2 regions of the Abyssisolibacter fermentans genome follow, and region 2 is predicted to be linked to the other one. Evidence: a T-box and tRNA genes for the amino acid it is inferred to sense, from the RefSeq annotation. Region 2 holds a T-box; the other holds one or more tRNA genes.
What was found. The T-box of region 2 lies ahead of asnS (asparagine--tRNA ligase). A T-box ahead of a tRNA ligase gene usually reads a tRNA of that ligase, here a tRNA-Asn.
Positions count from the first base shown of each region.

Region 1: it encodes a tRNA-Asn, which carries the amino acid that the T-box ahead of asnS (asparagine--tRNA ligase) is inferred to sense. The anticodon was not compared.

Region 1 is NZ_LOHE01000042.1:4,063-7,437, forward strand. It holds tRNA gene AYC61_RS06470 (tRNA-Asn) at 1,254-1,328, shown strand; tRNA gene AYC61_RS06475 (tRNA-Leu) at 1,337-1,426, shown strand; tRNA gene AYC61_RS06480 (tRNA-Met) at 1,516-1,592, shown strand; tRNA gene AYC61_RS06485 (tRNA-Val) at 1,598-1,673, shown strand; tRNA gene AYC61_RS06490 (tRNA-Asp) at 1,765-1,841, shown strand; tRNA gene AYC61_RS06495 (tRNA-Thr) at 1,850-1,925, shown strand; tRNA gene AYC61_RS06500 (tRNA-Tyr) at 1,934-2,019, shown strand; tRNA gene AYC61_RS06505 (tRNA-Gly) at 2,031-2,104, shown strand; tRNA gene AYC61_RS06510 (tRNA-Arg) at 2,116-2,192, shown strand; tRNA gene AYC61_RS06515 (tRNA-Gln) at 2,198-2,273, shown strand; tRNA gene AYC61_RS06520 (tRNA-Lys) at 2,278-2,353, shown strand; tRNA gene AYC61_RS06525 (tRNA-Lys) at 2,429-2,504, shown strand; tRNA gene AYC61_RS06530 (tRNA-Ser) at 2,521-2,609, shown strand; tRNA gene AYC61_RS06535 (tRNA-Ser) at 2,616-2,706, shown strand; tRNA gene AYC61_RS06540 (tRNA-Ile) at 2,726-2,802, shown strand; tRNA gene AYC61_RS06545 (tRNA-Trp) at 2,808-2,883, shown strand; tRNA gene AYC61_RS06550 (tRNA-Pro) at 2,947-3,023, shown strand; tRNA gene AYC61_RS06555 (tRNA-Ile) at 3,041-3,117, shown strand; tRNA gene AYC61_RS06560 (tRNA-Ile) at 3,125-3,201, shown strand; tRNA gene AYC61_RS06565 (tRNA-Phe) at 3,209-3,284, shown strand; tRNA gene AYC61_RS06570 (tRNA-Ile) at 3,315-3,375, shown strand, end outside.
Region 2 is NZ_LOHE01000032.1:14,015-17,389, reverse strand. It holds gene AYC61_RS02350 (D-alanyl-D-alanine carboxypeptidase family protein) at 344-1,498, shown strand; T-box leader at 1,580-1,822, shown strand; gene asnS (asparagine--tRNA ligase) at 1,882-3,273, shown strand.

The DNA.
Region 1 (3,375 bases), on a different contig from region 2:
GTGTATTGCAATTACTACGTAATTGATTGTGTTGTTATAAAGGTTAAGGAGTCTTGAAAGACTCCTACCTAAGTTTATGCAACTAAATCAAATTATTATTAAATGCATAATTAGCTATTTATTTATCATAAGGATAATATTAGCTTTTTATTGTTTGTAAACTCAGATGTCTAGAGTCTTACAACTAGCAGCCGCCTGAATAGCAGTTACAGAAAATTATAACTAATAGTAAGAAGAAAAACAATAAACTGCTACCGTTTTCACAGTTGAATAAACTTCCAAAAAGACCGTTAGCCATAACGCAACCTCCTTTGTTTAGTGAATTAGTCAATAGCTATTATATATTATGGAAATCAGATGCGACTTGTTACAAATATTGTATAGTTTATTAATAATAGCTTATGTAGTTAGTAAAAAAGATAAATCTATGTAGTTATTAGGAGCATTACTAGCTCCTAATACTAATTTTAATTAAAAGCAGTAACAGAACAATATTACTAATAGCAAGAAAAAGAATAATAAACTATCACTACATCCGCATCCACATTGAGCATCAGCCATAAGAATACCTCCTGTAATTAGATTTGATATTCGAATATAAATATATTACATTTGATTATCTATGTACTATAATATATGGTAGTAAAGGAGTTTTTGTTACTTCAATAATAAAAATTAATAACATAAAAAAGAAAGCATAGATCCAATCAGTATACCACCTAATATATTTGGGTAAATTAGTGAAGTATCAAAAAAGCTTAATAATATCAATAATGTAGAAAATAATGCAATGATTAAAATATTATATTTTTTGCGAGTACCAATCTTATTGAATATATAATGCTTAAAGCAAAAACGTTTATCGAGTTTAATAATAAGTAAATAATATATTATAAGAAATAATAAATACTTTATAAAATCTATCATATTTTATCCTCCTAAAAAAAATTTCTTATTTTAAGCTATGAAAGATTTAGCTAAACTATGATAGATTCTAGTTTAAGATTAATAAATTTATATTTTTTTATTTTTATAGGTGTGTATAGTACAAAAGTATGATAGAATATCAACAGATGATACATAGTTATAACTGGAACAACTTAACATAACTGGTTCGACATTTAGTATTACAATTTATGAACAAATAATTTTTTAAAAACCTTGACAGTGGGTTGTTAGTATGGTAAGATATATCTTGTCCTTGAAAAACAAGCAAATAGTTACTTGAGGACAACAGTAATAATATTAAGTATTCTTAGGTAGCTCAATGGTGGAGCAACCGGCTGTTAACCGGTAGGCTGTGGGTTCGAGTCCCACCCTGAGAGCCAGAGTAATTGCCGGAGTGGCGGAACTGGCAGACGCACAGGACTTAAAATCCTGCGATCCTTATACGATCGTATCGGTTCGATTCCGATCTCCGGCACCATTTAAGTAGAGAATCAAGATTTATGATTTGGTGTGAATCACTTATTCTGTAACAGAGTGAGTAGAGAGTCATATTTAATATTGTTTTGTCGCGGGGTAGAGCAGTCTGGTAGCTCGTCGGGCTCATAACCCGGAGGTCATTGGTTCAAATCCGATCCCCGCAACCATTTAAGGGCGCATAGCTCAGTTGGGAGAGCACCTGCCTTACAAGCAGGGGGTCATAGGTTCGAGCCCTATTGTGCCCACCATTGTTTAGTAGATTAATGCTTAGAAATTATTTAAAAAAGTGTTGACAAAACAAAAAAGATGGCTTATAATTTATAACTGAGCCGAAAAAATGGCCTGGTAGTTCAGTTGGTTAGAATGCCAGCCTGTCACGCTGGAGGTCGAGAGTTCGAGTCTCTTCCAGGTCGCCATAAAAATTGCTGGTGTAGCTCAATTGGTAGAGCAACTGACTTGTAATCAGTAGGTTGAGGGTTCAAGTCCTTTCACCAGCTCCATAAATTGAGGAGGGGTTCCCGAGTTGGCCAAAGGGGACGGACTGTAAATCCGTTAGCTGTGCTTTCATTGGTTCGAATCCAATCCCCTCCACCAAATTTAATTATGCGGGTGTAGCTCAGTGGTAGAGCCCTGGCCTTCCAAGCCAGTCGCGAGAGTTCGATTCTCTTCACCCGCTCCATTTTTCAACATGCACCTGTAGCTCAGTAGGATAGAGCAACGGACTTCTAATCCGTGTGCCGGGGGTTCGAATCCTCCCAGGTGCACCACATGATGGGGTATCGCCAAGTCGGTAAGGCACTAGACTTTGACTCTAGTATGCGTAGGTTCGAGTCCTGCTACCCCAGCCAATTTGACTCATTAGCTCAGTTGGTAGAGCACCTGACTCTTAATCAGGGTGTCCGGAGTTCGAGCCTCCGATGGGTCACCATTTTTATAAATGGTGGAGACATCAAAGAGGTCGTTACAAAGGATTATAAAAATTGATATATTATAAATTTAATATGACCCATTAGCTCAGTTGGCAGAGCACCTGACTTTTAATCAGGGTGTCCGGCGTTCGAGTCGCCGATGGGTCACCAATAACAGATTAATAATGGAGAGGTACCGAAGTGGTCATAACGGGGCGGTCTTGAAAACCGTTAGGGTTTACGCCCACGTGGGTTCGAATCCCACCCTCTCCGCCAGTAAATGGAGAAGTACTCAAGTGGCTGAAGAGGCTCCCCTGCTAAGGGAGTAGGTCCTTTACGGGGCGCGAGGGTTCAAATCCCTCCTTCTCCGCCATTCACCCAAAATTTATTTTGGGCCTTTAGCTCAGTTGGTTAGAGCGCCCGGCTCATAACCGGTAGGTCTGGGGTTCGAGTCCCTGAAGGCCCACCATTTGTAGGGGTATAGCTCAGTTGGTAGAGCGTTGGTCTCCAAAACCAAGCGCCGTGGGTTCGAGTCCTGCTACCCCTGCCAATTTAATAAAATGTAGAAAACAATGAAGACTGTGAATGAGTATAATATAAGGAAAATTAATTTCGGGGTGTAGCGCAGTTTGGTAGCGCATCTGGTTTGGGACCAGAGGGCCGCGGGTTCAAATCCTGCCACCCCGACCATAAATTTTTTGATACATAGGACTATAGCTCAGCAGGTTAGAGCGCACGCCTGATAAGCGTGAGGTCGGTGGTTCGAGTCCACTTAGTCCTACCATTAATGGGGGCCTTTAGCTCAGTTGGTTAGAGCGCCCGGCTCATAACCGGTAGGTCTGGGGTTCGAGTCCCTGAAGGCCCACCATTTTTTTGCCCAGATAGCTCAGTCGGTAGAGCAGGGGACTGAAAATCCCCGTGTCGGTGGTTCGATTCCGCCTCTGGGCACCACTTAATTAAATAGATGAAACATGATATCATAGGACTATAGCTCAGCAGGTTAGAGCGCACGCCTGATAAGCGTGAGGTCGGTGGTTCGAGT
Region 2 (3,375 bases):
GAATTCAATAAAACACTATTATATAAATATTGGCTACATAAGTTTAGATAATACATATAACTGAAATTAAGTTTATAACAGAAAGTGATGATGAAAAAGAGTTATTAGATAAATTAGTTGAATTGGTTAATTCAAAATTTGAATAAATAAGAGCTCTTTTCTTTATGAGAAGAGTTTTTATTCGTTATATTTTTAAATTGTATAAGTTAAGTCAAATATGTAAAATATAAAAGTATTATTTACTTTGATTTTTTTAGAATATTTTTATAGCATATTATAACAAGAGTATGAAGAAATATTAAATAATAATCAAGAATTATACAATAATTATGTAGGTGATATTTTGAAGAAAATTAGTATAGCGTTGGTTTTATTAATATTTATTAGTAGTATAGTATATAGTGATGATTTAAATACAGGGTTAAAAGGAGCATTATTAGCTGATTTTGAAAGTGGAAAAATAATATACAGTTACAATATAGATGAACCTATAGAAATTGCCAGTATAACAAAATTAATGACTTATACTGTAGCAATGGACGAAATAAAAAAAAAGAAATTAAATTTAGACGAATATGTTGATATAGGTGAAAATCCTCCAAAAGAATATGGTTCAACATATAGACTAAAAATAGGTGAAAGAATAAAGCTACAAAAACTTATAGAATCAATGTTAATAGCTTCTGCAAATGATTCATGTGTAGCATTATCAGAGCATATAGTTGGAAGTGAAGAAGAGTTTGTAAATTTAATGAATAAAAAAGCAAAAGAGATAGGGCTAAAAAACACTAAGTATATAAACTCAAACGGCTTACCAGAAAATGAAAAACAAAATCTTATGAGTATGAAAGATATATTGACACTTACAAGATATGTTTTAAAAACCTATCCAGAGATATTAGATATCACCAACAAAGAAGTATTGAAAAAAGGGAAAATAGTTTTTAAAAATACTAATCCATTGTTAACTAGAATTGAAGATGTAGATGGATTAAAAACAGGATATACAGAAATGGCTGGCTATTGCTTAGTATCTACAATGAATGTACCTAAATCTCAAAATAATGATAAAGAATTTAGATTTATTGGTATTACAATGGGAGCGAAAAGTAAACCAGAAAGAACCAAAAGAAGTTATAATTTATTAGACTACGGTTTAAAAAATTATAGTTATAAAAAGCTGGTAGAACAAGGACAAAATGTACAAGAATCAGTAGTTGTTAATGGTAAAAATAAGACAATAGAAGCTATAGCAAAAGAAGATATATACGCTTTAGTAAAAAAAGATTCTATTATTACTCAAAAAGTTGAAATCATAGAAGAATGCAAAGCACCCATTGACAAAGGTCAATATTTAGGAAAAGTTTTGTACTATTTAGGAGAAGAAAAAATTGCTGAGGGAGATTTAATAGCTAAGAGTGATGTAGAAAAAAAATCATATATTACTGATATACTTAACTATATAAAGGGTATTTTCTGTAATGTATGTATATCTTAGTTATCAATAACAAAAAAACTACAAATTTTCAAAATAAATTTTTGACATAATAATATATATGTATTATAATGAGTATAATATTAAAAGACTATGAAGAGAAGAGTAGTAATGGAAGGTAGTTAAAGCGAGTCGGTAAAGGTGAGAGACCGATACGAGAGCCATTTACGAAGAACATCTCTGAGTTGCTAACCGAAATCCTAACAGAGAGTAGACTTAGCCGGAACCAAACCGTTATAGATTGGACAGTATGTAAGTACTGATAAAGTGATTATGTTTAGTAATAAACAGGGTGGTACCGCGGAAGATATACCTTTCGTCCCTATATAGGGATGAAAGGTTTTTTATATTTTTTGAACAATAAATAATATAAGGAGGTAAAAACAATGAGTTACACATTAATAAAAGACATCTATGGGAAACAGCAAGATTACAAAGATCAAACTATCAAAATAGCTGGATGGATAAGGACAATAAGAGCATCAAAGAAATTTGGGTTCATAGAATTAAATGACGGGACGTTCTTTAAAAATATTCAAGTAGTATTTGAGGAAGACTTAGAAAATTTTGATGTAATCAAAAAACTTTCAATTAGTTCATCAATCATAGTTGAAGGTAAATTTGAACTTACACCAGGAGCAAAACAACCATTTGAAATAAAAGCTCAAAAAATAGTAGTAGAAGGAACTTCTTCAGCAGATTATCCGCTACAAAAGAAAAGACATACATTTGAATATCTTAGAACAATAGCACATTTAAGACCAAGAAGTAACACATTTTCAGCAGTATTTAGAGTACGTTCATTAGCTGCTTATGCAATTCACAAGTTCTTTAATGAAAGAGGGTTTGTATATACACATACACCAATTATAACAGGTAGTGACTGTGAAGGTGCAGGAGAAATGTTTAGAATAACAACACATGATCTAAACGATATTCCTAGAGATGAAGAAGGTAAAATAGACAACACATTAGATTTCTTTGGAAAAGAAACAAACCTTACAGTTAGTGGACAGTTAAACGCTGAAAGTTATGCGCAAGCATTCAGAAGAGTTTATACATTCGGACCAACTTTTAGAGCTGAAAACTCAAATACAGCTAGACATGCGGCAGAATTTTGGATGGTAGAACCAGAGATAGCATTTGCTGATTTAGCGGATGATATGAAGCTAGCAGAAGATATGCTTAAATTCATAATAAAATATGTTATGGAAAATGCAAAGGAAGAAATAGAGTTTTTTAACAAGTTTATTGATAAAGGATTAATAGAAAGATTAAACAATGTAGCAAATTCTGATTTTGCTAGAATAACATACACAGAAGCTGTAGAAATTCTAAAAAAAGCAGATGTCAAGTTCCAATATCCAGTAGAGTGGGGAACAGATTTACAAACTGAACATGAGAGATATATTACAGAACAAGTGTATAAAAAACCAGTATTTGTAACAGATTATCCAAAAGAAATTAAGGCTTTCTATATGAGATTAAATGATGATGGTAAAACAGTTGCAGCTATGGATTTACTAGTACCGGGAATAGGTGAAATAATAGGTGGAAGCCAAAGAGAAGAAAGATTAGACGTATTACAGCAAAGAATAGATGAACTAGGCTTAAATAGAGAAGATTATTGGTGGTATTTAGAGCTTAGGAAATTTGGTACAACTAAACATGCAGGATATGGCTTAGGCTTTGAGAGAGCTATAATGTATCTAACAGGAATGGGTAACATAAGAGATGTAATACCATTCCCAAGAACAGTAAAATCAGCGTTATTCTAAAGGTAAAATAAGAAGGTATCTTTTTTCATTAAAACATGAGAGAAGATACCTTTTATTTTAAGCAGAGTAATATATATTTATTTAAAAGCTAGTCTGCTTACT